3 regions of the Zhihengliuella halotolerans genome follow, and region 1 is predicted to be linked to each of the others. Evidence: riboswitches for the same ligand, from Rfam matches in the RefSeq annotation. Region 1 holds a riboswitch; each other region holds the start of a gene.

The links. Region 1 has a riboswitch for S-adenosylmethionine ahead of EV380_RS10140 (methylenetetrahydrofolate reductase). Riboswitches for the same ligand answer to the same signal wherever they lie in the genome.
Region 2: it holds a riboswitch for S-adenosylmethionine, as region 1 does, so the genes downstream of both, EV380_RS15605 (acyl-CoA dehydrogenase family protein) here and EV380_RS10140 (methylenetetrahydrofolate reductase) in region 1, are expected to answer to the same signal.
Region 3: it holds a riboswitch for S-adenosylmethionine, as region 1 does, so the genes downstream of both, EV380_RS07715 (bifunctional o-acetylhomoserine/o-acetylserine sulfhydrylase) here and EV380_RS10140 (methylenetetrahydrofolate reductase) in region 1, are expected to answer to the same signal.

Annotation. Positions count from the first base shown of each region.
Region 1 covers NZ_SHLA01000001.1:2,222,438-2,231,998, reverse strand. Annotated here, with positions in the region: gene EV380_RS10150 (hypothetical protein) at 1-465, opposite strand, end outside; gene EV380_RS10145 (helicase HerA-like domain-containing protein) at 479-2,053, opposite strand; SAM riboswitch class I at 2,273-2,383, shown strand; gene EV380_RS10140 (methylenetetrahydrofolate reductase) at 2,477-3,439, shown strand; gene metE (5-methyltetrahydropteroyltriglutamate--homocysteine S-methyltransferase) at 3,488-5,848, shown strand; gene EV380_RS10130 (O-acetylhomoserine aminocarboxypropyltransferase/cysteine synthase family protein) at 5,988-7,388, shown strand; gene EV380_RS10125 (cystathionine gamma-synthase) at 7,385-8,581, shown strand; gene EV380_RS10120 (amino acid ABC transporter ATP-binding protein) at 8,656-9,426, opposite strand; gene EV380_RS10115 (amino acid ABC transporter permease) at 9,413-9,561, opposite strand, start outside.
Region 2 covers NZ_SHLA01000001.1:3,371,689-3,381,249, reverse strand. Annotated here, with positions in the region: gene EV380_RS15630 (Gfo/Idh/MocA family protein) at 1-48, opposite strand, end outside; gene EV380_RS15625 (carbohydrate ABC transporter permease) at 335-1,174, shown strand; gene EV380_RS15620 (carbohydrate ABC transporter permease) at 1,187-2,107, shown strand; gene EV380_RS15615 (extracellular solute-binding protein) at 2,175-3,497, shown strand; gene EV380_RS15610 (alpha-galactosidase) at 3,582-5,747, shown strand; gene EV380_RS15605 (acyl-CoA dehydrogenase family protein) at 5,781-7,103, opposite strand; SAM riboswitch class I at 7,109-7,208, opposite strand; gene EV380_RS15600 (hypothetical protein) at 7,310-7,927, opposite strand; gene EV380_RS15595 (hypothetical protein) at 7,986-8,615, opposite strand; gene EV380_RS15590 (ABC transporter permease) at 8,679-9,506, opposite strand; gene EV380_RS15585 (ATP-binding cassette domain-containing protein) at 9,503-9,561, opposite strand, start outside.
Region 3 covers NZ_SHLA01000001.1:1,698,712-1,708,272, reverse strand. Annotated here, with positions in the region: gene hutI (imidazolonepropionase) at 1-762, shown strand, start outside; gene EV380_RS07740 (HutD/Ves family protein) at 894-1,442, opposite strand; gene tpx (thiol peroxidase) at 1,517-2,014, shown strand; gene EV380_RS07730 (phosphotransferase family protein) at 2,116-3,027, opposite strand; gene EV380_RS07725 (CPBP family intramembrane glutamic endopeptidase) at 3,040-3,885, shown strand; gene EV380_RS07720 (VOC family protein) at 3,974-4,621, opposite strand; SAM riboswitch class IV at 4,766-4,881, shown strand; gene EV380_RS07715 (bifunctional o-acetylhomoserine/o-acetylserine sulfhydrylase) at 4,951-6,300, shown strand; gene metX (homoserine O-acetyltransferase MetX) at 6,416-7,591, shown strand; gene EV380_RS07705 (alpha/beta hydrolase) at 7,649-8,302, shown strand; gene EV380_RS07700 (RNA-binding S4 domain-containing protein) at 8,315-8,548, opposite strand; gene EV380_RS07695 (DMT family transporter) at 8,655-9,561, shown strand, end outside.

The sequences.
Region 1 (9,561 bases):
GGTGGTGTTCGCAGCGTGCACCGTGAGGACGGGCAGCTTGCCCATCTCGATCTGCCACTGATCGAAGAACAGCCAGTCGCGCCCGGTACGCATCAGCCGGAAGTCTGTGTGGTGCTGGCGGCCGCCGACGTTGTACGAGACGCGGACCGTGGCACGGTCGTCCTCCCGGGAAGTCTCCTCGATCGTGTAGTCGCCGAGGGCGGCGGCCGATGCCCGTAGCGGGCCACCGGAGAGCATCAGCCCGTTGCCGTCGGGAGCTTCCAGACCGAGGTGGCCGAGCGCGGTTGCGCCGTCGCCGGCGACGAGCGTTTGCACGTAGTCGTCGACCGCGGGAGTGGGGCCGAACACTCGTGCGTTGGTGACCGCGATCGCCATGGCGCCGGCGACGAGAACGACCATGAGCGCCATGACCCAGATGGCCGCGACTCTGACGAGATCCGAGCCGGTGCGAGACGATTTTTCCACGGATGACACGTTATCAGCGGCGGCGGCGACGGGTGCCGAAGAGCCCGCGCACGATCTCTTTGCCGAGGATCCCGGCGACCTTCACCGCGGCGTCGACCATCGGATTCTCCTGGCTGTTCGTGCGCGAGGCCGGGCGCGAGCCGGTGCCCCGCGGAGCCGGCCGGGAGGCGGCCCGGCCGGTCGACTCCGGACGACGACGGCTGTCGTCGGGGCGCTCGGGGGCGCCCGCCCGGGCCTTGTCTGCGGCGAGTTTCTCGAAGGCCGATTCCCGGTCCTCGGCGGTCCCGTAGGCCTCGAGCAGCGGCGAAGCCGCCACGACCTCGTCGACGACGTCGGCCGCCGAGGCGCCCATGTGCGATCGGGGGGAGAACATGCGCGTCCACGCGACCGGGGTCGGGGCCCCCTTCTCGTTCATGACCGTGATGATCGCCTCGCCGGTGCCGGCGGCCGTGATGGCCTCCTCGAGGTCGTAGTCGGAGAGCGGGAACGTGGAGGCGGTGGCCCGCAGGGCCTTCGCGTCGGCGGGGGTGAACGCGCGCAGCGCGTGCTGGACGCGATTGGCAAGCTGGCCCAGCACCTCGGCCGGCACGTCCTGCGGGGTCTGGGTGACGAAGAAGACCCCGACGCCCTTGGAACGGATCAGCCGCACCGTCGTCGTGATGGAGTCCATGAACGCCTTCGAGGCGTCCTTGAACAGCAGGTGGGCTTCGTCGAGGAAGAAGACCAGCTTGGGTTTGTCGGCATCGCCGACCTCGGGCAGTTCCTCGAAGAGGTCCGCGAGCAGCCACATCAGGAACGTGGAGAAGAGCAGCGGCTGCTGCAGCAGGGTCGGCAGTTCCAGGCACGAGATCACGCCGCGACCGTCGTCGGCAGTGCGCAGCAATTCGGCCGAGTCGAACTCGGGGGCACCGAAGAAGCGGTCCCCGCCCTGCGTCTCGAGGGTGACGAGGTTGCGCAGGATCACACCCGCTGTGGCCTTGTTCAGCCCGCCGAGTTCGGCGAGGTCTGCTTTGCCTGCATCGCTTGTCAGGTGCGTGATGACGGCACGCAGATCCTTGAGGTCGTCGAGCTCGAGGTCTTTCTTGTCCGCGTAGTGGAAGACGAGCAGGAGCGAGGACTCCTGCGTTTCGTTCAGGCCGAGCACGCGCGCGAGCAGGAGCGGTCCGAACGAGGAGAGGGTCGCGCGGACCGGAACGCCGGTCCCGTCGCCGCCCAGGCAGAGGTAGTCGACGGGGTAGGTCCGCGGTTCCCAGTCCATGCCGACCGAAGCCGTGCGTTCGAGCAGCTTGGGTGAGCCGGTTCCCGCAGTGGAGAGGCCGGTGAGATCACCCTTGATGTCGGCGAGGAACGTGGGCACTCCGGCCTCGGAGAGCTGCTCGGCCATGACCTGCAGGGTGATGGTCTTGCCCGTTCCCGTCGCGCCGGCCACGAGTCCGTGACGGTTCATCATCTGCAGCGGGAGCCCCACTCGGGCGTCCGGGAAGACCTCGCCGTCGACGAGTGCCGCCCCCAGATCCAGTGAGCTGCCGTCGAAGGCGTATCCGGCGGCGATCGTTGCTGCGCGTTCAGCGGGTGACTTCTGTGCCATGGCACCACAGTAGTCGGCACAGACGCGCCCGGGGGAGAGCACGCCGTCGTTGCGCTGCGTCATCACCGCGTCTTGTGACGCCCTTGAGTCTTGTGTGACGCGGAAACCCGTGAAACATTCCGCAGCATTCAGTCACCTGCTGTCATGTGCAGCTCTGTGAAGCACCGGAAGTCTGCGCACTTGTGCCCGCGGTGCCGGTGGGCTCACGATGGATATACCAACCCATCAAGAGCGGCCGAGAGATCTGGATCGACGACGCCGCAGCAACCATCCGATGGACCCGGCCTGTGCCGGGGCTCGGAACGGTGCTACCGCCAGAAGCGATGGAGACGCATCCACGTCGTCCACGCCCTCGGTCGTATCCCGGCCGGTCACGGGCGTTTTTCGTGGTGTCCTCCTTCGCGAATCCAGCGAGGAGATGAAATGACAGAACACGCGGCGACAGCGCCAGCGTTGTCCTACGAGCTCTATCCGCCGCGCAACGAGCAGGCCAAGTCGACGATCGTCGACGTCATCGCGGAGCTCGAGGCCAGCGCCCCGGACTACGTGTCCGTGACCTACAACGGGACCCCGGAACGCCGGCGGGCCTCTGTCGAACTGATCGGTCACCTGATCGAGCACACCCGCCTGCGCCCGCTGGCCCACCTGACGTGCGTCGGGGAGACCCGCGAATCGCTCGACCGCCTCGTCAACCACCTCGTGGCGCTGGGTGTCCGCGGTGTCCTGGCGCTGCGCGGCGACAAGCCCGAAGGCGATGATCCGAGCTCGCACGGCGAGTTGCCCTTCGCCCGATACCTCGTGGAACTGATCCGCGATGTCGAGAACCGCCGCTCCGCCTCGCTGGCCGCCGGACGACTCGCGATCGGCGTGGCCGCCTACCCGAAGCGCCACCCGGAATCGCCGTCGTTCCGTCACGACATCGAGGTGCTGCTCGCCAAGGAGCGGGCCGGCGCCAACTTCGCCATCACCCAGATCTACTTCGACCGGACCGACTACGCGAACCTGGTCCGCCAGGCCCGCGCGGCCGGCGTCACGATTCCGATCGTCCCGGGCATCATGCCGGTGAATAACGAGCGCCGACTGCTGCGGCTGTGCGAACTCTCGGGCCTGGCCCCCGACGAGGAGCTGCGCTCACGGCTCGCCGGCGCCTCCACTGACGCCGAGCGTCACCGCATCGGCGTCGGGCACGCGGCAGAGCTGGCGCAGGCCGCGTTCGACGACGGCGCCCCCGGACTGCACCTGTACACGTTCAACGACGCCCGCAGCCCGCTCGACGTCGTCGACGCCCTGCAGCTGACCGGTGCCGGCACGGCCGACGCCCGCGAAGGCGCCGAGTACGGCGACGCCAACGCCCTCCAGGCCGCGGCCCACCTCGCGCACGCCTGAACACCCCCACAGATTTCACGACTCAACGAACCACTGAGGAGCAACACCATGAGCACGACTGATTTCCCGAACGCCACCATTCTCGGTTACCCGCGCATCGGCCCGAACCGCGAACTGAAGAAGGCCGTCGAGTCCTACTGGAAGGGCGCCAGCACCTACGCCGAGCTCAACGCCGCGGCGGAGGCCCTGCAGGACCGCACGATCGACCGCCTCGTCGAGCTGGGCCTCTCGGCCTCGGACTCCTCGATCCCGGCCGACTTCGCCCTCTACGACCAGGTGCTCGACACCACGGCCGCCCTCGGCGCGCTGCCGACGCGCTTCGCCGACCTGGCCGGCACCGACGGCGAGGTCGACACCGACGCCTACTTCACGCTGGCCCGCGGCGACAAGGAGCGCCAGCCGCTCGAGATGACCAAGTGGTTCGACACCAACTACCACTACCTGGTCCCGGAGATCGGCCCGACCACCACGTTCCGCGCCCTCGCCGACCGCCTCGCCGGCATCGTCCAGCGCCAGTCGGCCCGCGGCAACACGCTGCGCCCGGTTCTCGTCGGCCCCGTGACCTACCTGCTGCTGTCCAAGCCGGAGGAGGGGGCGCCGGAGGGCTTCGACCCGCTCGACCGCCTGGACGACGCCGTCGCCGCCTACCGCGGCATCCTCGCGCAGCTGGCCGCCGCCGGCGCCGAGTGGGTCCAGTTCGACGAGCCGGGCCTCGTCACCGAGCGCGGCAGCGCGCTCGTCCCGCTGGCAGAGAAGGCTTACGCCGCCCTCGCCGGCGACAAGGAGTACGACGGCGTCGCACGCCCGTCGCTGCTCGTCACCACGGGCTACGGCACCGCCGGCGACATCGCGGCTCCGGGCTCCGGTCTGGCCGCGCTGGCCGCGGCCGGCGTCGAGGCCGTGCACGCCGACCTGATCCGCGGCGAGGTCCCGGCCGCCGAGCAGCTGGCCGCCCTCGGCGAGACCCGCTTCGTCGCCGGCGTCGTGGACGGCCGCAACATCTGGCGCAACGACCTCGCCGCCTCGCTGCGCACCCTCGTGTCCCTCGAGGCGTCCGTGCCGGGGACCATCTCCGTGGCCACGACCACCTCGCTGCAGCACGTCCCGCACGACGTGGCGCTCGAGCAGAACCTGCCGGAGCACCTGCCGGGCTGGCTCGCTTTCGCCGACCAGAAGGTCGCCGAGGTCCTCACCTTGTCGAAGGGCCTGTCCGCAGGCTCGGCCGCCGTCGAGGCCGAGATCGCCGCCTCCGACGCCGCGATCGAGCACCGCGCCTCGTTCGCCGGCACCCGCGTGGAGTCGGTCCGGCAGCGCCAGGCCGCCCTGACCGAACAGGACTTCACCCGCGCCCCGTCCGCGGTGCGCGACGAGGCCCAGAAGGCGCGCCTGGGCCTGCCGGACCTGCCGACCACGACGATCGGTTCCTTCCCGCAGACCGGTGAGGTCCGCAAGGCCCGAGCCGAGTTCCGCGCCGGCAAGATCACCGCGGACCAGTACGACGAGTTCCTCAAGGCCGAGATCGCCCGCGTGGTCGAACTCCAGGAAGGGCTGGGACTCGACGTGCTCGTGCACGGCGAGCCCGAGCGCAACGACATGGTCCAGTACTTCGCCGAGAACTTCGACGGCTTCTCCGAGACCGTCAACGGCTGGGTCCAGTCCTACGGTTCGCGCTGTACTCGCCCGTCGATCCTCTGGGGCGACGTGACCCGCCCGGAGGCCTTCACGGTGCCGTGGACCAGCTACGCGCAGTCCCTGACCGCGAAGCCGATGAAGGGCATGCTCACGGGCCCGGTGACGATCCTCGCGTGGTCGTTCGTCCGCAACGACCAGCCGCTCGGCGAAACCGCCGACCAGGTGGCTCTGGCCCTGCGCGACGAGATCGCCGACCTGGAGGAGGCCGGCACGGCCATCATCCAGGTGGACGAGCCGGCACTGCGCGAGCTGCTGCCGCTGCGCGCCGCCGATCAGCCGGCGTACCTGAAGTGGTCGGTCGAGTCCTTCCGTCTCGCCACCTCGGGTGTGCGGACCGACACGCAGATCCACACGCACCTGTGCTACTCGGAGTTCGGCGAGGTCATCGCCGGCATCGACGGCCTAGCCGCGGACGTGACGAGCATCGAGGCCGCCCGCTCCAAGATGGAGGTCGCGGCAGACCTCGCCGAGTTCGGCTTCGGTCGCGGCGTTGGCCCGGGCGTCTACGACATCCACTCGCCGCGCGTGCCGTCCGTCGAGGAGGTCGAGTCCCTGATTCAGACCGCCGTGGCCAGCGTCCCGGTCCCGCAGCTCTGGATCAACCCGGACTGCGGTCTGAAGACCCGCGCGTACGAGGAGACCGTCGAGTCGCTGCGCAACGTCGTCACCGCCACCGAATCGGCCCGCGCTGCGCTGCTGGCCGACGTCACGGCCTAACCACGGCCAACGCCGGGGCCTCGTCCCCGGCCCTCCCGGCGGCGGGAGGATCCCGTCCTCCCGCCGCCGGCCGCACCACTACCATCCGCCGATCGCCCGGCACGTCCCGCGCAACGCGTGATCGACAAGGAGCCCGTCCATGAGTTCAACAGCCAACATCCACTCCGGCTACACGCCGCAGGGTCCGCACTACCCGGTGTCCGTCCCGGTCCTGCAGACCACCGCCTACGAGTTCCCGTCCTACGCGGACGCGCAGCAGATGTTCGCCCAGACCAAGCCGGGCTTCACCTACACGCGCACCGGCAACCCGACGGTCGCGGTGCTGGAGGCGCGCGTCGCCGAGCTGGAGGGCGGCGTCGCCGCCGTCGCGACCTCGAGCGGCCAGTCCGCCGTCGCGCTCGCCCTGCTCGCCCTGCTCGGGCGCGGCGACGCCGAACGCGCAGGGGGAGCGGACCACGACGGCGCCGGCCGCCAGATCGTCGCGGCCCACCAGCTGTACGGGGGCACCATGGACCTGCTCACGGACACGTTCGCCGACTTCGGCTACCAGGTGGACTTCGTCGACCACCAGGATCTCGACGCGTGGCGCGCGGCCGTGACGCCGCAGACGAGGGCCGTGCTGCTCGAGTCGATCACCAACCCGCTCGCCGAACTCCCGGACCTGCCCGCGATCGCTCAGATCGCGCACGCCGCCGGGGTGCCCGTCGTCGTCGACAACACGCTGGCGACGCCGGCGCTGTACCGGCCGATCGAGCACGGCGCCGACGTCGTGGTGCACTCCGCCACGAAGTTCCTCGGCGGCCACGGCAGCACGCTGGCCGGGGTCCTCGTCGACGCCGGCACGTTCGACTTCGCCGCCGACCCCGCCAAGTGGCAGCAGCTCGCCGGGGACAAGGAGCGCTACGCCGCCGGCGCCAGCGCAGGCGCCACTCTCGTGGAGCGCTACGGTAAGTGCGCCTTCGCCGCCCTCGTGCGGACCAAGTACCTGCACGACCTGGGCCCGGCCCTCTCGCCGAGCGCCTCCGCCGAGATCCTGCGCGGGGTCGAGACGCTCGAGCTGCGTGTCGCGCGGCACAGGCAGAACGCACGAGCCGTCGCCGCGCACCTTGCGCAGCACCCGGCCGTTTCGCGGGTCCACCACCCGTCCGTCCTGATCGATCATGACCCGGAGGCCATCACCTCGCGCGTGCTCGCCCGGGACTTCCCGGCCGGCGCCGGTTCGGTCTTCGCCTTCGACCTGGCCGCGGACGTGGACGAGGATCCGGGCGCGGTTGAGCGCTTCATCGACGCGCTCGGGGTGTTCAAGCTGGTCGCCAACCTCGGCGACACCCGGTCGCTCGTCTCGCATCCCGCGGCGATGACGCACTGCCGGATGACCCGCGCGCAGCGGGCCGCGGCGGGGATCGCCGAGACGACGATCCGCGTCTCGATCGGCCTCGAGGAGCCGGAGGACCTGATCGAAGACCTGAACCAGGCCCTGCTGACCGTCAGCGACGCGTCGGCCGGGCTGACCATCACGGAAGGAGGCGTGGCCCGATGAGCGACGCCCGCGGTTTCAACACTCTCGCCATTCACGCCGGTCAGGAGCCGGACCCGCTGACCGGGGCCGTCATCCCGCCGATCTACCAGACGTCGACGTTCGTCCAGGACGGCATCAACGTCCTCCGCGGCGGCCACGAGTACTCGCGCGGCTCCAACCCGACGCGCGACGGCTTCCAGACGCAGCTCGCCGCGCTCGAGGGCGGGCACGCCGGTTTCGCTTTCGCCTCCGGCCTGGCGGGAGAGGACGCGCTGCTGCGTGCCGTGCTTGAGCCCGGCGACCACATCGTCCTCGGCGGCGACGGATACGGTGGGACTAATCGACTTGTCAACCAGTTGCTGGGGCGCTGGGGCGTCTCCAACACGGCTGTCGACATCACGGATCCTGACGCCGTGCGCGCTGCTGTGCGCCCGGGGTCGACCCGCGTGCTCTGGCTCGAGACGCCGTCAAACCCGCTGCTGGGCATCGCCGACATCGCGGCGTGGGCGCAGATCGCCCGCGAGGCCGACGCGCTGCTCGTCGTGGACAACACGTTCGCCTCGCCGTATCTGCAGCGGCCGCTGGCCCTCGGGGCGGACGTCGTCGTACATTCGACGACCAAGTACATCGGCGGCCACTCCGACGTGCTCGGTGGTGCGGTGATCGTCTCCGACCGCGAGTTCCGCGGCCAGAGTCTGGCCGGCGCCGTCGGCTTCCAGCAGTTCGCCGGGGGAGCGGTGGCCGGGCCTCAAGACAGCTACCTCGCGGCCCGCGGCCTCAAGACGCTGGGGCTGCGCATGGAGCGGCACAGCTCCAACGCGCAGGAGATCGCCGAGTGGGCGCGCGAGCAGGACGGCGTCGCGCAGGTCCTCTACCCGGGACTGCCCGAACACCCCGGCCACGAGCTGGCCAAGCGGCAGATGAGCGGCTTCGGCGGCATCGTCTCGCTGCGCTTCGGCGACGAGGCGTCGGCCCGGACGTTCGCCGAGTCGACCCGGCTTTTCGCGCTGTCCGTGAGCCTGGGCGGCGTCGAATCACTGGCCTGCTACTGCTCCGAGATGACGCACGCCTCCGTGCGCGGCACCGAGCTGGCGGTTCCGACGGACCTCGTCCGCCTCTCCGTGGGCGTCGAGGACGTCGCCGACCTCAAGGAGGACATCGCGCAGGCGCTGGCCGCGGTCCGTTCCGCCCGTGGGGCCGTGCCCGCCGCGTAGGGAGCCGTCCCGCCCCGCGGCCTGGCATCGACCCCGGTCGCTGGCGCAGCACAATCCGGACGGCCGGTCCCGTCTCAGAACGGGTTGAGCAGGCGGTGCACGAACTGGCGGGTCCGCTCCTGCTGCGGAGCGCGCAGGACCTGGTCCGGGTGTCCGCGTTCGACGACGACGCCGCCGTCCATGAAGACGACCTCGTCGGCGACTTCGCGGGCGAAGGCCAGCTCGTGGGTCACGAGCACCATCGTCCAGCCTTCCTCGGCCAGCTCCTTGATGACGGTCAGCACGTCGCCGACGAGTTCCGGGTCTAGTGCCGACGTCGGCTCGTCGAAGAGCAGGAGGGAGGGCTTCAGCGCGAGCGCCCGGACGATGCCGACGCGCTGCTGTTGGCCACCCGAGAGTTCGTGTGGGTACGCCGACTTCTTGGCCGCCAGCCCGACTCGTTCGAGCAGCCGCTCGGCCTCGGCGACCGCATCGGCGCGCTTGCGCTTCTGCACCGTCACCGGCCCCTCGATGACGTTCTGCAGCACGGTCATGTGGGGGAAGAGGTTGTAGCTCTGGAACACCATGGCGCTGCGCGTGCGGAGGCTGTCGCGCTCACGCTTGGTGGTCTTGGGGGTGAACGTGACCTGCGGGTCCGGGTCGAAAGCGACCGTGCCGCCGTCGGGTTGCTCGAGACCGTTGAGGCAGCGCAGGACGGTGGTCTTGCCGGAGCCCGACGGTCCGATCAGGGCGAGGACCTTGCCGGTCTCGACGGCCAGGTCGATCGACCGGAGGACCTGGTGGTCCCCGAACGACTTCTGCAGGTTCGACACGTTCAACAGCGGAGTTGAATCAGTGGGCGACATAGCGGTCCAGCCTCTTCTCGATTCGGTTCTGACCGGCGGACAGGACGGTGCAGAACACCCAGTACACCAGCGCTGCAGACAGGTAGACCGTGAGGAATTCGCTGGTCGTCGCCGCGATTTCCTTCGCCCGCTGGA
Region 2 (9,561 bases), 1.1 Mb from region 1:
CACGCCGGCGAACTGGCCGGCTCCAACTATTCCGAGTGAAAACGTCATGCGGCCATCCTGCCCGGCAAATCTACTCGGGTCAATAGTGAAAGACTTGTTCGCTCAGATTCGCCGATTTAAAAGGGAAGTAGCCCTTGCCAAGTAAGATTTACTCCAGTAGATTCATCGTCAGCTGTTAGCCACCTCACATTCGGAGTGATCGACGATGAGTACTTTCGCCACCACCGGCACGGATTCTCCGCCGCCGCCCACGCCGCCGCGCGATCCGGTGCGGCGCCGTCGTCCGGCACGCGCCGGCTGGAGCCCGACGAAAGGCGACCTGCCCGCCGCCCTCATGTTCATCGCCCCTGCGCTACTCGGCCTCGGCGTCTTCTTCCTGCTGCCGATGCTCCGCGGTGTCTACCTGAGCTTCACGCAATACAACATCCTGGGCACTCCGACGTGGGTGGGCACGGCGAACTACGAGGCCATCGCCCGCGACCCCCTCTTTTGGAACGCCCTCGCAGTCACGGGGCAGTACGTGGTGATCAACATCGTGCTGCAGACCCTGCTCGCCCTCGGCATCGCACTGCTGATGCAGCGCATCGCCAAGTCGACGTTCATCCGCGGCATGCTGCTGCTGCCGTACCTCATGGCCAACGTGATCGCGGCACTGCTCTGGTTCTGGCTGCTCGACTACCAGATCGGCATCGTCAACCACCTGATCGAGACCTTCGGCGGCAGCCGGATCGCGTTCTTCGGTTCCGAGGAGTGGGCGATCCCCACCCAGGCGCTCATTAACACGTGGCGCCACATGGGCTATACGGCCCTGCTGATCTTCGCGGGCCTGCAGGTCATCCCCCGCCAGCTCTACGAGGCGGCGAGCCTGGACGGTTCGAACGCCGTGCAGACGTTCTTCCGCATCACCCTGCCCCTGCTGCGCCCGGTCCTGGTGCTCGTCCTGGTCGTCACCGTCATCGGCTCCTTCCAGGTATTCGACACGGTCGCCGTCACCACGCAGGGCGGCCCGGTCAACGCGAGCCGCGTCATGCAGTACTACATCTTCCAGAAGGCGTTCACCGAGTCGCAGTTCGGCTACGGATCCGCCCTCGCCGTCATCCTCTTCCTCATCCTCGTCCTCGTGGCCTTCGTCCAGATGAAGTTCCTGCGCGGCAACGAGTCGGACCTGGGCTAAGGAGACACGAACATGCCCCTCACCCGTTCCCCCCACCGCTCCTACGACCGCCCGGCCAAACGCATCAACTGGCGCGACGTCGTCCCGTGGGTCCTGCTGCTGATCGCCATCGCCGTCTCGGTCCTGCCGTTCTACTGGGTCCTGCGGACCTCGCTGTCGATGAACTCGTCGCTGGCCGCCAACGCCACCAGCCTGCTGCCCGTCGGTTTCAATTTCGGCGCGTTCGAGCGTGTCTTCGGCCTGCAGTCGACGCAGGAGTCCATCGCCCAGGGCGGTTCGGGCGCGGACATCAACTTCTGGGTCTACCTGCGCAACTCGGTCGTCTTCGCCTCCATCACCACGGCCGGCGCCGTGTTCTTCAGCGCGATGGCGGCCTACGCCTTCTCACGCCTGCGCTGGAAGGGGCGCAACGTGGTCTTCAGCGCCTTCCTCGCGACGATGATGGTGCCGCCGATCTTCACGGCCCTGCCGAACTTCCTGCTGATCAAGGACCTGGGCCTGCTGAACACGATGCTGGGGATGGTGCTGCCGTTCATCTTCATGACCCCGTTCGCCGTGTTCTTCCTGCGCCAGTTCTTCATGAACATGTCCCGGGAGGTCGAGGAGGCGGCCATGCTCGACGGCGCCAAGCACTTCTGCATCTTCTTCCAGATCATCCTGCCGAACGCGGCAGCCCCCATCGCCACCCTGGTCCTGCTGACCTTCATCCAGCAGTGGAACGAGTACTTCTGGCCGCTGCTCGTGGGCAACTCGGCGGACGTGCGCGTCCTGACGGTCGGCCTCGGCGTGTTCAAGTCCCAGTCCCCGCAGGGTGCCCCCGACTGGTCCGGCCTGATGGCCGCGACCCTGATCTCCGCCCTGCCCGTCCTGACGCTCTTCATGATCTTCGGCAAGAAGATCGTCAACTCGATCGGTTTCTCCGGCGTCAAGTAACGCCCCCGCACCTTCACCTCACCGCACCCGGCGGGCCCCTGCCCGCCCCTTCGAAAGGAACATCCTGATGCGCAGAACAGCCCTCGGCGCCCTCGGCGTCGCGACCCTCGCTCTGACCGCCTGCGGCGGAGGCGGGGACGGCGACGACGCCGCCCTCGACTACTGGCTCTGGGACGCGAACCAGCTGCCCGCCTACCAGCAGTGCGTCTCCGACTTCACCGCCGACACCGGCATCGACGTCGAGGTCACGCAGATGGGCTGGGACGACTACTGGAGCTCGGTGACGAACGGCTTCGTCGCCGACACCGCCCCCGACGTCTTCACCAACCACCTCTCCCGTTATCCCGAATTCGTCGCGAACGGCCAGCTGCTCGCCCTCGACGACCTCGCGGCCACGGCCGCCGTCGACACCTCTATCTACAACGAGGGCCTCGCCGACCTCTGGATCGCCGAAGACGGGCAGCGCTACGGGCTGCCCAAGGACTGGGACACGATCGCGCTCTTCTACAACGAGCAGCTGCTCGACGACGCCGGATACACCGCTGGCGACCTCGCCGACCTGACCTGGAACCCCGACGACGGCGGCACCTATGAGGAGGCCATCGCCCACCTGAGCGTCGACGCCAACGGCATCCGCGGCGACGAGGACGGCTTCGACAAGAACAACGTCGCCGTCTACGGGCTGGGCCTCAACGGCGCCGGATCCGGCCAGGGCCAGACCGAGTGGAGCTACCTGACCGGGACCACCGGCTGGGCCCACACCGACGAGAACCCGTGGGGCACCCACTACAACTACGACGACCCGGATTTCCAGGCCTCGATGGACTGGTTCGCCGCCCTCGCCGACAAGGGCTTCATGCCCAAGCTCGAGACCACCGTCGGCGCCTCCATGGCGGACACCTTCGCCGCCGGCAAGTCCGTGCTCAACGCGAACGGCTCGTGGATGATCGGCCAGTACACGGGGTACGACGACGTCGAGGTCGGCATCGCCCCGACCCCGACCGGCCCGTCCGGCGAACGCGCCTCGATGTTCAACGGCCTGGCCGACTCCGTCTACGCGGGCACCGACCACCCGGAGGAGGCGGCGCAGCTCGTGGCCTACCTCGGCTCCGCCGACTGCCAGGACGTCGTCGCCGAGGCTGCGGTCGTCTTCCCCGCCATCACGGCCTCCGCCGAGAAGGCCGCCGCGGCCTACGACGCCCAGGGTGTGGACGTCTCCCCCTTCACGACCCACGTCGAGGAGGGCAGCACGTTCCTCTTCCCGATCACCGCGCACGCCTCCCAGATCGACGGGATCATGGCGCCGGCGATGGACGCCGTCGTCTCCGGCAAGGCGCCGGCCAGCTCATTGACCGGCGCCAACGACCAGGTCAACGCCCTGTTCGAATAGGCCGCACACCCCGCTGAACCCCGCCTCCGCGGCGCGCCGGGCCCACCGGCGCGCCGCCCGTCTCCCGCGAAAGGGAACCGCTCTATGGACCCCGTCCACCTCCGCGCGGCCGGCACGAGCCTGCTGCTGACCTTCCCCGCCGGCGAAACCGAGATCACCCACTTCGGCGCCGACCTCGGAACCGATCTACCAGACCCCGACCTCTTGACACCCCCGATCCCGAACTCGGCCCTGGACGTCCCGGTCGTCGTCGGGATCATCCCGCAGGCGTCGTCGGGCTGGCAGGGCCGGCCGGGGCTGCGCGGTTCGTTTCTGGCGGGCGGACGCCCCGGGCGCGGGTTCTCCCCCGCACTGCGTGTCGAATCCGTCGACGCGGCGGCGGACGCCGTCGTCATCACCGCGCACGACGGCGACCTCGGGCTCACGCTCTCCTCGCACCTGCGCGTGCACCCGGGCGGGCTGCTCGAGGTCGCCCACACCCTGACCAACACCGCGGGCGACCCGTACCAGCTCGAGGAGCTCGCCGTCGTCGTACCCCTCCCGCGACGCGCCGACGAGGTGCTGGACCTGACCGGGCGCTGGTGCCGCGAGAACCACCCGCAGCGGGCGCGGCTGCGCCAGGGCACCTGGGTGCGGTCCGGTCGGCACGGGCGCACGGGGCACGACTCCTCGCTGCTGACGGCCGTCGGCACCCCAGGGTTCGCGAACCGCGCGGGTGAGGTCTGGGCGAGCCACTTCGCGTGGAGCGGCAACCACGAGCAGTTCGTCGAGCAGCTCCCCGACGGGCGGCGCCTGCTGGGCGCGTCCGAACTGCTGGGATCGGGCGAGATCGTCCTCGAATCCGGACAAAGCTACACGACGCCGGCGTTCTTCGCCGCGTACTCGAACCGCGGGCTCGACGGCGTGAGCGCCCGCTTCCACGAGTGGTTCCGCGCGCGCGAGCACCACGTGGGCACAGTTGCCGGACGCGTTCGGCCCGTCGTGCTGAACACGTGGGAGGCCGTGTACTTCGATCACCGGATCGACGAGCTGCTGGATCTCGCCGCATCCGGCGCGGAGCTCGGCGCGGAGCGGTTCGTGCTCGACGACGGCTGGTTCGCCGGCCGCCGCGACGACACCGCCGGGCTCGGCGACTGGGTCGTGGACTCGCAGCTGTGGCCCGAGGGGCTGACGCCGCTCATCGAAGGGGTGAACGCCCTCGGGATGGAGTTCGGGCTATGGGTCGAGCCGGAGATGGTGAACCTGGACTCTGACGTGGCCCGCGACCACCCGGACTGGATCGTGGGGCCCGACCCGGCCGCGCACACGACGGGCGGCCGGCTGCCGTTGGAGTGGCGAAGCCAGCACATCCTCGACCTGACCAACCCTGGCGCTTGGAGGCACGTCTTCGACCAGCTCGACGCGTTGCTGGCGGAGAACAACATCGCCTACCTGAAGTGGGACCAGAACCGGGACCTGAGTGAGCACGGCAGCGCCGGGGCTCCGTCGGTGCACGAGCAGACCCTGGCCGCGTACCGGCTCCTCGACGAGCTGCGGGCCGCGCACCCGGGCGTCGAGATCGAGTCGTGCTCCTCCGGCGGTGCGCGCGTGGACCTCGGCATCCTCGAACGCACGGACCGCGTGTGGGCATCGGACTGCAACGACGCCCTGGAACGGCAGACCATCCAGCGCTGGACCCAGGCGGTCCTGCCGCCCGAACTCGTCGGGTCGCACGTGGGCCCCACCCGCTCGCACACCACGGGCAGGGTGCACGACATCTCGTTCCGGGCGATCACCGCACTGTTCGGCCACTTCGGGATGGAGTGGGACGTACGCCAGGCGAGCGCACCCGAACGCGAGACCCTCGCGCGCGCGATCGCGCTCTACAAGGAGCACCGCGCGCTGCTGCACTCAGGGATACGAGTGAACGCAGACCTGCCCGACGAGGCGCTGCGCCTGCACGGTGTCGTCTCCCGCGACGGCCGCGAGGCGCTCTTCGCAGCGGTGGCCGTGGCGTCGTCGTACGCGGAGATGCCGGGGCCCGTGCCACTGCCGGGTCTCGACCCGGATGCCTCTTACCGCGTCGAGGTGCTCCTGCCGTCGTCGGCGGATGCCGATCACTCCCACGCCTTCACTCAGATCCGGCCGCCGGCGTGGCTGCGCGACGGCGACGCCTTCACGGCGTCGGGCGCCTGGCTGGAGCAGGTGGGCCTTCAGCTGCCGGTGCTGAACCCGGAGCACGCGCTGCTGCTGCGCGCTGTCGCGCTCTGATCACGTCGACGCGCCGGGGTGCTCTCCGGCACGTCAGATCGGGTTGTTGACGGGATACACGTACGACGACGGCGCCTCGCCGGCCGAGTCGTGAGTCGCCGGCGGCGTCCCGTTGACCTCGTAGTCGCCGATGATGCGCGCCCGGTAGATCGCCGGGTTGTGCGTGGCGATCGTGCGCGCGTTGCGCCAGTGCCGGTCGTAGTTGGACGCCGTGGACGTGCTGGAAGCGCCGAGCCCGTCGAAGAGCTTCGAGGCGGCGGCGAGCACGACCGGCTGGACCGCGGACTGCGCGCGGTTCGCGACGAGCTCGCACGCCGTGTACGTCTCCTCGGGCGTGAGCGCGTCCTGGCCGAACAGGCCCTCGACCTCGCCGACGGCCGCCAGCACCACGGACTCCGCCGCGAACGCGCTCGCGGAGATCTCGCCGATGAGCTGGAGCACCTGCGGCTCGTCGCGCAGGGCCACTCCCGTGCCGGTGTTGAAGGCGCGGGTGCGCGCCTGGACCGCGGCCCGAGCGTCGGCGAGGATCGCCCGCGCGATGCCGGCCTGCACGGACAGGAGCACGAGCTGGAAGACGGACGATTCCGGGAAGTGCGGCTGCTCGGCGGGCCCGAACAGCGTGTCCACCGGGACCTCGTCGAACACAGTGGAGCCGGTGCCGGTGAGCTGCTGGCCGAACCCGTCCCAGTCGTCGTACATCGATACCGACGAGTGGTGCGTCGAGACGACGGCGAGGTGGCGGCCGGGCGCCGAGGGGTTCGCGGCCGCGACCACCGTCCAGTCGGCGAAGATCGTGCCCGTGCAGTAGTACTTCTGGCCCGTCACGGTCACGCCGTACGGGGTGACGTTCAGCTGGGTGTTCCACGTGCCCATGCGGTTCCCGCCGCGCTCGGCGTAGGCGTTGCCGACGAGCTGGCCGGCGGCGATCCGCTCGATCCACTTGGTGCGCACGGCGTCGTCCGGGTGCACGAGGATCTGCTCCACGAACGCGATGTGCGCGCGCAGTAGATGGGCGACCTGGGAGTCGGCCTCGGCGAGTTCGATGAGCAGCCGGAACGAGTCGATGAGGGACGCGCCGTAGCCGCCGTCCTCGACGGGCAGGCGCAGCGCGCCGAAGCGCTCGGCGTTGAGCCAGCCGACCTGTTCGATCGGCAGCCGGCGCAGCGCGTCGCGCTCAGCCGCGCCCTCGGCGATGCGCGCGAAGACGGGGCGGAAACGGTCGGCGAGGGTGTCGTAGTGGTCCCCGAGGGGCGTGCCGGGCGTGAGCTTGAGCAGCAGGCGCGGCTCATCGTCGTTCGCGGGCGGGCCGGCAGACGGCTGCGACGCATGACGATTCGGATCGGCGGGAACGCCCATTAAAGCCTCCATCGGTTCTGGCGTGAGCACCTTCCCGCCCCGGAAACCGGTTGGGGGTTGCTGCGGCGTCTTCGAGCCAGATCTCTCGGCCGCTCTGGATGGTTTGTTCCAAACTATTGGGCCATAGAACGACGTCATATGACAAGCCGAGACGAAGAACCACGCCGGATGACGTCATACGAGGAGACATGGCCGCCTCGCCGGGGCTACGCGCGAGCGTGCTCTCGATTCACGCGCCGCTGGAGCACGGCGAGCACCGCGAGCGCGACCGGTGGCGCCACTGCGGACACCCAGGACAGCGTCCCGAGCCCGAACGCAACCCCGCCGAGCATCATGAACGCCTCGAACACGATCGCCGGGATTGCCAGGGCGGCGAACGCGATTCCCGCCCCCAGCACGACGGACCGCTCCCGCAGCACGACCGCCCAGACCACGAGCTGGACGACGAGGACCAGAGAGATCTGGCCCGTCAGAACCGAGAGTCCGGCCCCGGCCAAGGCGACGGCGACGAGCGCGATCGCGGTCCTGCGCGATCGAGGGCTCCACCGAGTAAGCACCAAGGCGGCCACGGCCGCTGCCAACGGAGCCGCAACCGTGACATAGGACGGCCAGCGCGGCCAAGGCTCGAACGGCTCCGACGGCGGAATCGCCATCACCGCCACGTGCCAGAAGAGATTGGGCAGGTAAGCGAGGGCGAAGATCCACAGCAACCTCGCGGCGAACCGGCCCGCCTCCTGCGAGGGTTCCGGGGCCGGGTACGACGGCGGTGCCGCGGCACCCGCTTCAGCCTGCGCCCTGCGATTCACTATGTGTTCGGCTCCCATGGGCCGATTCTGCCTCCCGCGGTCCTGGATGACCAGCGTCCCGCGCGTAACGATCCGGTCAGTCCTGCGTGCGCTCGCCCGCGCGCCGCTGGAGCGCGGCGAGCACCGCGAGCACGAGTGCGGCCGCGACGCCGGCGCCCAGCAACAGCTGGATGTAGCCGATGCCGGCCTCGAACCCGCTGTCCACGTAGTCCGCGTAGCGAGGCCAGCGGATCCATCCGGAGAGCAGCCACGGCGTCGACCACGCGGCCAGCGCCACCATGCCGCCGGTCACGACGAGCGTGCGCTTGAGCTTCACTCCCCACAGCACCAGGGCGGCCGCGATGTAGAAAGCCACCGGCGAGACCGACCACCCGGCCAGGAGCATGCAGGCACCCGCGAGGAGGAACCCGATGAGGGCGACGCCTCGGTACGCGGGCACCCGCCGCGCGCAGAGGAAGACGGCTTCGGCGAGCACGAGTGGCAGGACGAAACTCCCGAGGGAAGCCGCCATCGACAGGTCCAGCCCGGGGCCGAGCGCTGCCCAGTTGAGTACGACGCCAGCGGCGGAACCTGCGGCGAAGATCCACAGCAACCTCGCGGCGAATCGGCCGGCGTCCGGTGCGGGTTCCGGTTCCGGGTACGACGGCGGTGCCGCGGCACCCGCTTCAGCCTGCACCCTGCGATTCACCACGTGTTCTGCTCCCATGGGTCGATTCTGCCTCCCGCGCTCCGGGATGGCCAACGCCCCGCTGTTGTCGAGCCGTGCCAGCTACCGGCTCTGGCTCGCCGAGTACTTCGAAAGCGACCACACCATGCCGATGCCCGTCACGACCAGCACCCAGATCAGGCTCTGGAGACCGTAGTCGCCGGTCCCCGTGCCCATGAGCAGCCCGCGCACGGTCTCGATGAAGGGGGTGAACGGCTGGTACTCGGCCACCACGCGCAACCATCCGGGCATGGTGTCCGTCGGAACGAACCCGCTGCTGAGGAACGGCAGGAAGGACAGCGGCATGGGCAGGTTGCTCGCGGTCTCGACGGTGTCGGAGATGATTCCGAGGGCCAGGCACAGCCACGTGATGGCGAACGCGATACCCGCGACGACGGCGAGCGCGCCCAGCACCCCGGTCACCCCGCCGGTCGGCCGGAACCCGAGGAGCACCGCCACCACGCCGACTGCGATGGTGGCCAGGAGCGCCTGCACCACACTGACGAGCGCGTGCGCGGTGAGGATCGCCGCGCGGGAGACGTCCATCGTGGCCAGCCGGGCGGCGATGCCCTGCCGCATGTCCATCGCGATGTAGATCGCCGTGCCGGCTCCGCCCGAACCGACGGCCATGAGCACGATCCCCGGCACCACGTACTGGAGATAGGCGGCGGTCCCGCCCGTACCACCCAGCTGCGCGCCGAGCATGCCGCCGAACACGTAGACGAACATGAGCAGGAAGAGGACGGGCAGTCCGACCATCATGATCAGCATGGAAGGGTAGCGGGCGAGCCGCTTCAAGCCCCGGTTCAGCAGGGTACCGGTGTCAGAAAGCGCCCGGCGCGCGGCGCCGTGACGGGCAGCGGCCGCGCGGGCCGGCGTCGTCGTGATCATGACTGCTCCTGGGTCGTGACGGCGGCCGAGCCCGTCAGGGCGAGGAACACGTCGT
Region 3 (9,561 bases), 520 kb from region 1:
TCGTCCGTCGTCGACCAGGTCACCTACCTCGGCGCGCACCTCGTTCCGCCGGGTGCCGTCGCGGACGAGTACACCGAGCTCGTCTGCACCGAGATGCTCGACGCTGTGCGCCCGTACGCCCAGTTCGCGGACGTCTTCTGCGAGCGGGGGGCCTTCGACGAGGACCAGTCCCGACGCGTGCTGACGGCGTGCCGAGACGCCGGGCTGGGCCTGCGCGTGCACGGCAACCAGCTCGGCCCGGGCCCGGGCGTGCGGCTGGCCGTCGAGTTCGGGGCGGCGAGCGTCGACCACGTCAACTATCTGGAGCCGGCCGACGTCGAGCTGCTCGCCGGGACCTGGTCCGGGTGGGACGTCGCGAGCGCGACCGGCACGCCCGGCGTCGTGGCCACATGCCTGCCGGCGTGCGACCTCTCGACGCGGCAGCCGCTCGCGCCCGGCCGCGAGCTGCTCGACGCCGGCGTCGAGATCGCCCTCGCCTCCAACTGCAACCCGGGCACGAGTTACACCACGTCCATGGCCTACTGCGTCGGCACCGCCGTGCTGCAAATGGGATTGAGTGTGACCGAGGCCGTGCGCGCGGCGACGTACGGCGGGGCGCTCGCGCTCGGCGTGCAGGACACCGTCGGCAGCATCGAAGTCGGCAAGCGCGCCGACCTGCAGCTGCTCAACGCCCCCGCGGCCGCGCATTTGGCCTACCGGCCGGGCATGCCGCTCACGCAGGCCGTGTTCCGCGCCGGCGAACGGGTGGACGGGCGCGGCTGACCCGCGGCGGCCAGCAGGAAGTGCGAGTTACCCCGTTTTCAGGCCTCGCCTGCTCCGACGACAAGCTTCAGGCATTGTCGATCGGGGCAAGTGCGCGGCCACAACGGGGTGAGTCGCACCGGGCCGGACGGTCAGGCGTCCTGGAACGTGACGACGGCGAAGAATCCGCGCCCGGAGACCGCCGTGTCCGAGGAGTTGGAGCCGACGACGACGTCCAGCTCGGCGAGCTCGTCGTCAGCGCCATCGGCGGATAGCCGTCCGTGACCGGAGAGCAGCATGCCGTACTGGTCGTCGACGAGCGGCAGCGGGCGCTTCTTGGAGAGCTCGAGGATCAGGACGAAGACCTCGGTGCCGGGCCCGGCGAAGGCGTTGAGGGCGACCACCGGGCCGGTCGGCAGGACCGCCGACGTGGCCGCGCCGCCGTCGTACGTGAACGGCCGGTACTGCTCGAGCGCGTGCTCGCGGCCGTCGATCTCCAGCAGCAGCAGGTCGCCCTCGATGACGGTCTGGACGCGAGTGTAGCCGGCGAAGGAGGAGAACTCGCCGGGCTGGTCGACGAGGGCGAGGCTCAGTCGGCGGCCGTCAGCGGCCAGGATTTCCCGGGTCTTACCGCGGCCGTTGCGCCACGGCGAGACGGGGAGGTCGGCGGTGCGGATGACGTGCTGCGGTGACTCTGCCATGTGTCCAGACTACGGCCTGTGTCACACTGTCGCGGCGTTGGAAACTCGCGGAGCGGCCGTGGTAGACATGAGCCATGGCTACCATCACCCTTAAGGGCTCCGAAATCCAGACCGTCGGCGAGCTCCCCGCAGTGGGCAGCGCCGCCCCCGCCTTCACGCTGACCGGCACCGATCTGTCGGACGTGAACCTCTCCGACTTCGCCGGCAAGCGCGTGGTCCTGAACATCTTCCCGAGCGTCGACACCGGAACGTGCGCCGCCAGCGTGCGCGAATTCAACAAGCGCGCGGCCGAGCTGGAGAACACCGCCGTCGTGTGCCTCTCCGCCGACCTTCCGTTCGCCCAGGCCCGCTTCTGCGGCGCCGAAGGCATCGAGAACGTCGTCACCGGCTCGACCTTCCGCTCGACCTTCGGCGATGACTACGGCGTGAAGTTCGAGACCGGCCCGCTGGCCGGGCTCAAGTCCCGCGCCGTCGTCGTCCTCGACGCCGAACACAACGTGATCTACACCGAGCAGGTCGCAGAGACCACCGAAGAGCCGAACTACGAGGCCGCGATCTCCGCCCTCTCCTAAACCAATGGGCCGCCGCGCCCGACCCGGTACAACGAGGCCCCCGACGTCACGACGACGGCGGGGGCCTCGCCGTGCGCCCGGTCTCGGACGATGGCGCGCCGCTAGATCGCCGCGGCTGCCGTCTCGAGACGCGGCACCGCCCGGCGCATGAGTTTCGGCCAGTCCGGGTCGTCGCCGCGCAGGCTCGCGTTGAAGACAGTCTCGAGGAGCATCGCCCCGTCCCAGATCCTCGCCCGGCGCGCCTCGCCGGCGTCGACCGCGAGTTCGCCGACGAGTTCCCGCCCGTGCCACGCCGCGAGGTACGCGACGTTGAGCGCCGGGTCCCACGCCGCGGCCAGATCCCAGTCGAGGATCCCGGCGATCTGCCCGCCGACCCAGTGAACGTTGTGCCCGGCCAGGTCCCCGTGCACGAGGGAATCGCGCAGCTCCGCGAACTCCCGCAGGGCAGCGAGCACCCGGGCCGCGTCCACGACGGGCGCCGCCCCGGTCGCCTCGTCCGGCGCATGCTCGCGCAGCGCGTCGAGCGTCGCGGCGATCTTCGGTTCCGTCCACGGCCCCCGGTAGGCGAACGGCGGTGCCAGCAGGTGCCGGATCGGCGCGACGTCGACGTCCGCCAGCGCCTCGAGGATCGACCGTAGGGCGGCCGGGTCGCCGGTGTGCGGTTCGTGCGCTGCACCGGGAATGTACTCCTGCACGACGGCGGCCGGCACCTCCCAGCCCGGCAGCCCGCCGGCGTCGTACTCGGTAGCGCAGGCGTCCGGTGCGCGCCAGACGCCGCTGAGCGAGCGCGGGACGGCGAACGGCACCTGCGGAGCGAGCGCATCGACGAGCGCGGTGCGGCGGGCCATCTCCGCTGCCTGTGCCGCGTCGCGGGCCATGCGCAGCACGGCGGCGCCCTCGGCGATCAGCACGAGATGAAACTGGCCGCCCTCGGCCACGCGCCCGCCGCGCCAGTCGGGCCCGGGGTGCAGGTGCTCGGCGAGGGCGATCTCGTTCTCATAGGGCGCGCGCATACCATCGATCCTATGAGCCGGACCGCGAACCTCGAACCACTACACGCCCCCGCCCGCGCCGAGCGGGTGCGGCTGTGGGTGGAGATCGCGCTGGTGCTCGGGCTCTCGCTCGGCAAGTCCGCCGTCTACTCCGTGGTCAGCCTGCTCGACAAGCTCACGCGCGCCCCGCTGGGGGAGCAGACCACCAGCATGAACGGCTCGCTCAGCCGGCGCCCCGGGTTCGACCTGACGTACCAGCTGCTCGACGTCTCCTTCGCGCTCGTGCCCGTCGCCCTGGCCCTGTATCTGCTGTTCGCGCTCACGGGGCGCAACCCGTTCGCGCTGCTCGGGTTCGGCGTGCGCCGGCCGAATCGTTCGGCGGGCGCGAGCATCGGGTTCGACGTCGGAACGGGCTTCGCGCTGTTCCTCGCCATGGGCGTGGGCACACTCGGGGTGTACTCGGCCGGCCGGGCGCTGGGGGTGACCACGGCGATCGTGCCGGCGAACCTCGACGAGCACTGGTGGACGATCCCGGTGCTGCTGCTCTCCGCGATCCGGCACGGCGTCCTCGAGGAGGTCATCGTCGTCGGCTTCCTGTTCCACCATCTGCGCCGGCTCGGCTGGGGGCGCGGGGCGTGGGGGCCGTGGAGCATCATCCTGGCCTCGGCGCTGCTGCGGGGCAGCTATCACCTCTACCAGGGCATCGGGCCATTCCTCGGGAACGTGGCGATGGGCATCGTGTTCGGCTGGTTCTACCGGCGCGGCGTCGAGCGCGGGCAGCCGCGGGTCATGCCGCTCGTCGTCGCCCACACACTGCTCGACGCCGCGGGTTTCGTCGGGTACGCCCTGCTCGGCAGCGCGATCGGCATCGGCACCTGACATCCCGCGGGTGCCGCCGTGCCGCGGACGCGGAAGCCCCCGGCACGAGTGATCGTGCCGGGGGCCACGGGGGACTGTGCGCGGGTGACTACAGGGTCACGAGGCCGTGCGGGGTCATGAAGGAGACCGACATGATGCCGGGGGTCCCGTTGGGAGCCTGCCAGTCGACCGTGACGTCACCCAGCGGAGACTTCTCCGGCTGGCCCAGCCACTCGGCGACGCGGTCCTTGGAACCGGCGATCGAGATCTGGGCGATCTGTCCCGCCGGGGCGTCGAGGGCCTTCGACGGGTGCAGGTCCGCGGAGCTCTCGTCCCACTGGATCATGTAGGGAACCTGCGGGTCGGCGATCAGGCCCTTGATGCCGATCTGCTGCCAGGTCAGCTCCTGTCCGTCCGGGAACTTCCGGTTGCCGGGAACGCGGTCGCGCCCGAGCCGTCGTTCGAACGGCGCCAGGTCGTCGACGGCGACGACCCAGCCCATCCAACCGCCGCCGACCTCGGAGCGGGCGCGCACGGCCTGTCCGAAAGGCGCCTTGTTGCTCGCCGGGTGGTCCAGCACCTCGACGACCTCGAGGTACTGGTTGTGCTGCATCGGGAAAATGACATTCCTGGTGCCGAACCGTGGGTGGACTCCGCCCTTCACGGATTCGAGGCCCAGTGTTTCGGCGATCCGATCGGCCGTGGCCGTCAGTCCGTCTTGTCCGCAAGCGTATGAAACGTGGTCCAACCTCATCATGTGCTCATGATGGCACTTTGTGAGATCCGTCTCGACTTAGGCAGCCCTAAGTTGGCGTCTGGGCGCGCGCATGAGACGTCATGAAACGGGAATGCCGGGGCAGAGTTGCGGAGCGGCGCGGCTTCGCCGACACTGGATGGACAAGGTCATGAGTGCCAGCGCGAAACCCCGGTTTGCTGGCCGGCAACCCTCCACTCGCGGTGGGGTGCCCCGGGTGAAGACCTGGCTCGTCGCCAACCGGTGTCGGGCAAGCGCGGGAACGCCTCCCGAAGACCAGCCCCAGTACGGGCCGGGTGGGCCGACCCCATGTTCTAGAGGGGACAGTCTCCATGACTACATCCAACGCATCTTGGTCGTTCGAAACCCGCCAGATCCACTCGGGCCAGACTCCGGATCCGGCAACGGGCGCGCGGGCGCTGCCGATCTACCAGACCACCTCGTTCGTCTTCCCGAGCGCCGAGAGTGCCGCGGCCAGGTTCGCGCTCGCCGAGCTCGAGCCGATCTACACGCGCATCGGGAATCCGACCACGGACGCGGTGGAAGCGCGCATCGCGGATCTCGAGGGCGGCGTCGGCGCGCTGCTGCTCTCCTCGGGGCAGGCGGCCACGACGTTCGCGCTGCTCAACGTGGCCGAGGCGGGAGACCACATCGTCGCCAGCCCGAGCCTCTACGGGGGCACGCAGAACCTGTTCAAGCACACGCTCAAGCGCCTCGGAATCGAGGTCACGTTCGTGGCCGATCCGGACGACCTCGAGCAGTGGCGCGCGGCCGTGCAGGAGAACACCAAGGCGTTCTTCGGCGAGGTCGTCTCCAACCCGCGCCAGGACGTGCTCGACATTGAGGGCATCGCGTCCGTGGCTCACGCGGCCGGCGTTCCGCTCCTCGTCGACAACACGCTCGCCACGCCGTACCTGATCCGCCCGCTCGAATGGGGCGCCGACGTCGTCATCCACTCGGCGACCAAGTACCTCGGCGGGCACGGCACTGCCATCGCGGGCGTCATTGTCGACGGTGGCACGTTCGACTACGCGCAGCACCCCGAGCGCTTCGCGACCTTCAACACCCCGGACGAGTCCTACAACGGACTGGTGTACGCCCGCGACCTCGGCGTCGGAAGCGCCCTCGGGGCGAACCTCGCGTACATCCTCAAGGCGCGCGTCCAGCTGCTTCGAGACCTCGGCTCCGCGGTCTCCCCGTTCAACGCGTTCCTCATCGCGCAGGGCCTGGAGACGCTCAGCCTGCGCGTCGAGCGCCACGTCGCCAACGCGCAGACCGTCGCCGAATGGCTCGAGAGCCGCGACGACGTCGTGAGGGTCGCCTACGCGGGCCTGACCTCCAGCCCCTGGTTCGAGCGCGGACGCAAGTACGGGCCGCGCGGGACGGGCTCCGTCGTCGCCTTCGAACTGGCCGGTGGCGCCGTGGCCGGCCAGGCTTTCGTCGACGGGCTCACCCTGCACTCGCACGTCGCCAACATCGGCGACGTCCGTTCACTGGTGATCCACCCGGCCTCCACGACGCACGCGCAGTTGAGCGAAGAGGAGCAGCGGGCCGCCGGGGTCAGCCCGGGACTGGTGCGGCTCGCCGTGGGCATTGAACACATCGACGACATCCTCGCCGACCTGGAGACCGGGTTCGAGGCTGTCGAGGCGGCAATCGGCCGGCAGGCTGCGGTGTCCTGACCGCCATGGACCGCAACGTCCCGAAGGCCCGATGGGGGCGGCAGGAACCATCGGCTCGCACAGGTGAACAACGAGAAACACGAGTGGTGAAGTGAGTAGCGACGTCGACACGATCATGCAGGCAGCCGGCGTGCCCAAGCGTGCCGGGGCAGGGGAGCGGCCGCTGGACGCGGACGGAGTGCTGCGCGTACTGCGCACGGGCGAGTTCGCGTTCGAGACCGGCGGGACGCTTCCCGGCGTCGATATCGCCTACGAGACGTGGGGGACGCTCGACGCGGACGCCGCCAACGCGGTGCTGCTGCTGCACGCCCTGACCGGAGACACCCACGTCGCCCGTGGAATCAGCGACGAGCCCGGATGGTGGGACGGGTTCGTCGGCCCCGGTCGGACCATCGACACGGACAAATACTTCGTCGTGGCCCCCGGCATGGTCGGCGGTTGCAACGGCACGACCGGTCCCGGCAGCGCCGCGCCGGACGGCCGCGCATGGGGTTCGCGGTTCCCGTTCACGACGATCCGCGACTCGGTCCGGCTCGAGGAGCGACTGGCCGACGCGCTCGGCGTCGACGCCTGGCACACCGTGATCGGCGGCTCGATGGGAGGCGCCCGCGCCCTCGAATGGGCGGCGACACTGCCCGGGCGCGTGCGGCGCTGCGTGCCGATCGCCGCGACGGCTGCCTCGACCGCCGAGCAGATCGCCTTCGCCCAGATTCAGACGCAGGCGATCCGGCTGGATCCGGACTTCGCCGGCGGCGACTACTACCGCGCGCCGGCGGCCGGCCCGGGCGAGGCGACGGGATTCGGCGAGGGGCCCGTCGCCGGGCTCGGGATCGCGCGTCGGATGGCCCACATCACCTACCGGTCGGACGTCGAATTCGACGCCCGCTTCGGCCGTGAGCCCCAGTGCGACGAGCAGCCCTTGGGCAGCCCGTCGCTCGACCGCGGCCGCTACCAGGTGGAGAGCTACCTGGACTACCAGGCGGCCAAACTCGTCGGGCGGTTCGACGCGAACTCCTATCTCGTGATCACAGAAGCGCTCATGAGCCACGACGTCGGGCGCGGCCGCGGCGGCGTCGAGGCCGCGCTCGGCGCGCTCGAAGGCATCGAGTTCTTCGTCGCCGCCGTCGACAGCGACCGCCTCTACTGGCCCGCGCAGGCCGAGGCCATGGCCGCGCACGTGCCGAATCGACCGAACGTCGAGTACATCCGCACCCCGGTCGGTCACGACGGGTTCCTCACCGACGTCGAACAGCTCTCCGCGGCGCTGAAGCGGACGATCTTCGCCGACTGAGCGGCACGGGTGTCGCGCTCGCCGGGGCGGGCGCCCGCCGATGGTTCAATGGGTTCCATGACGAGTGTATGGAAGCCTGAAGTCGTGTGGAGCAGGCCTGAAGAGGAGCGCGCGGGGACGCCGCTCATCGTGCTGTTCCACGGATACATGTCCCACGAGCGCGACCTGATCGGTCTCGCCCCGATGCTGCCGCCCGAATTCACGTTGGCGTCGGTCCGTGCCCCGCACGCGATCGGGCCCGGCTTCGCGTGGTTCGGCCTCGCGTCCGACCTGTCCTACTCGACGCCGGAGGCGGTCGGTGCCGCGGCTGACGTCGTCGGGTGGCTCGACACGGTCAAAGATCAGTTCACCTCGGTGACGCTGCTCGGCTTCTCGATGGGCATGGCGATGGCCACCTCCGTGGCGCGCCACCGCCCGACTGAGATCGCCGCCGTCGTCGGCCTCTCGGGTTTCGCTGTGGAGGGTGAGAACGACTTCTTCCATGACGACGCCGTCGCATCCGCCGGCCTGCCCCTCTTCTGGGGGCGGGGCGACGCGGACCCCGTCATCACCGAGGCGAAGATCGACTTCACGAACCGGTGGGCCAACGCGAAGACGAAGTTGACGAAGATGAAATACGCGAACTTGGCGCACAGCATCAACCCGACCGAGATGGGGCACGTCTGCGAATTCCTGCGGCAGACGATCCCGCTGGCGGCCGTCGAGGCCTAGCGCCCGGTGGCCCTAGGCCAGCTCGGAGGACACCGCGATCGTGCTCTCATCGAGCGTGACGGTGTCGCCGTGGCGGACCTGGCGGCCGCGGCGCGTTTCGGTCTCGCCGTTGACCAGCACGTGCCCCTCCTCGATCAGGGTCTTGGCCTCGATCCCGTCCTCGACGAGATTTGCGAGCTTGAGCAGCTGGCCGAGGCGGATGGATTCGTCGCGGATGGAGATGGTCTCAGGGGCGGTGTCCGTCATGGTTATACAGTGTAGGCGGGCCGAATGACCGACGCCCGGTCGCGCTGCCGCCGGGCAACGCGTTCGCCGCATGGCGTCGGCGGCTCAGACTCGAGGAAGAGGACGAATGACACCCGCTGCCCGCGCAACCGACCGGTCCGCACTTCCGCTGCCGATCGGTCTGCTCATGGCGCTCATCGCCGGCTGCGGCATGCCGCTGCAGGGGCGCGTCAACGGGGCCCTCGGCGACGAGATCGGCAGCGGCGTCGGCGCCGCCGTCGTCTCCTTCGGCGTCGGCCTGGCCCTGCTGAGCGTGGCGATCCTCGCGCTGCCTGTCGGCCGTCGCGGCCTGCGGGCGATGCCGGGCCACGTGCGCGCCGGCAACTTCCCCTGGTGGTACATGCTCGCCGGCGGTTTCGGTGCGTTCTTCGTTGTCAGCCAGGGCCTCGTGGTGACCTTCCTCGGTCTCGCGCTCTTCACGGTCGCCAACGTGGCCGGACAGATCGGCTCCGGCCTGGTCGTGGACAGGATCGGCTTCGGCCCCGGCGGCCCCCGCCCCGTCAGCACGGAGCGGTTCGTCGGCGCGCTGCTCGCGCTCGCCGGCGTCCTCTGGGTCGTCTGGCCCACGCTCGCGGAGCGCGGAGTGGGATTCGCCGTCGTCGGCCCGATGCTCATGCCGTTCGTCGCGGGCCTGCTCATGGGTTTCCAGCAGGCCATGAACGGGGTGCAGACCCGCCACTACGGGAACCCGCTGCCGGCGACCTTCTTCAATTTCCTGGTCGGCACCGTCGCCCTGATTCTCACGTATCTGATCATGCTGCCGTTCGCGGGCCCGGCCGGTGCGCTCCCGGGCGTCTGGTGGATGTATCTCGGCGGCCCGCTCGGCATCCTCTTCATCGGCGCCGGCGCCGTGCTGGTGCGCTTCCTCGGGGTGCTCGTGACGAGCCTCGGCCTGATCGCCGGTCAGCTGCTCGGGTCCCTCGCCATCGACGCGATCGCGCCCGTTCCCGGCTCGACCGTGAGCGCATCGACGG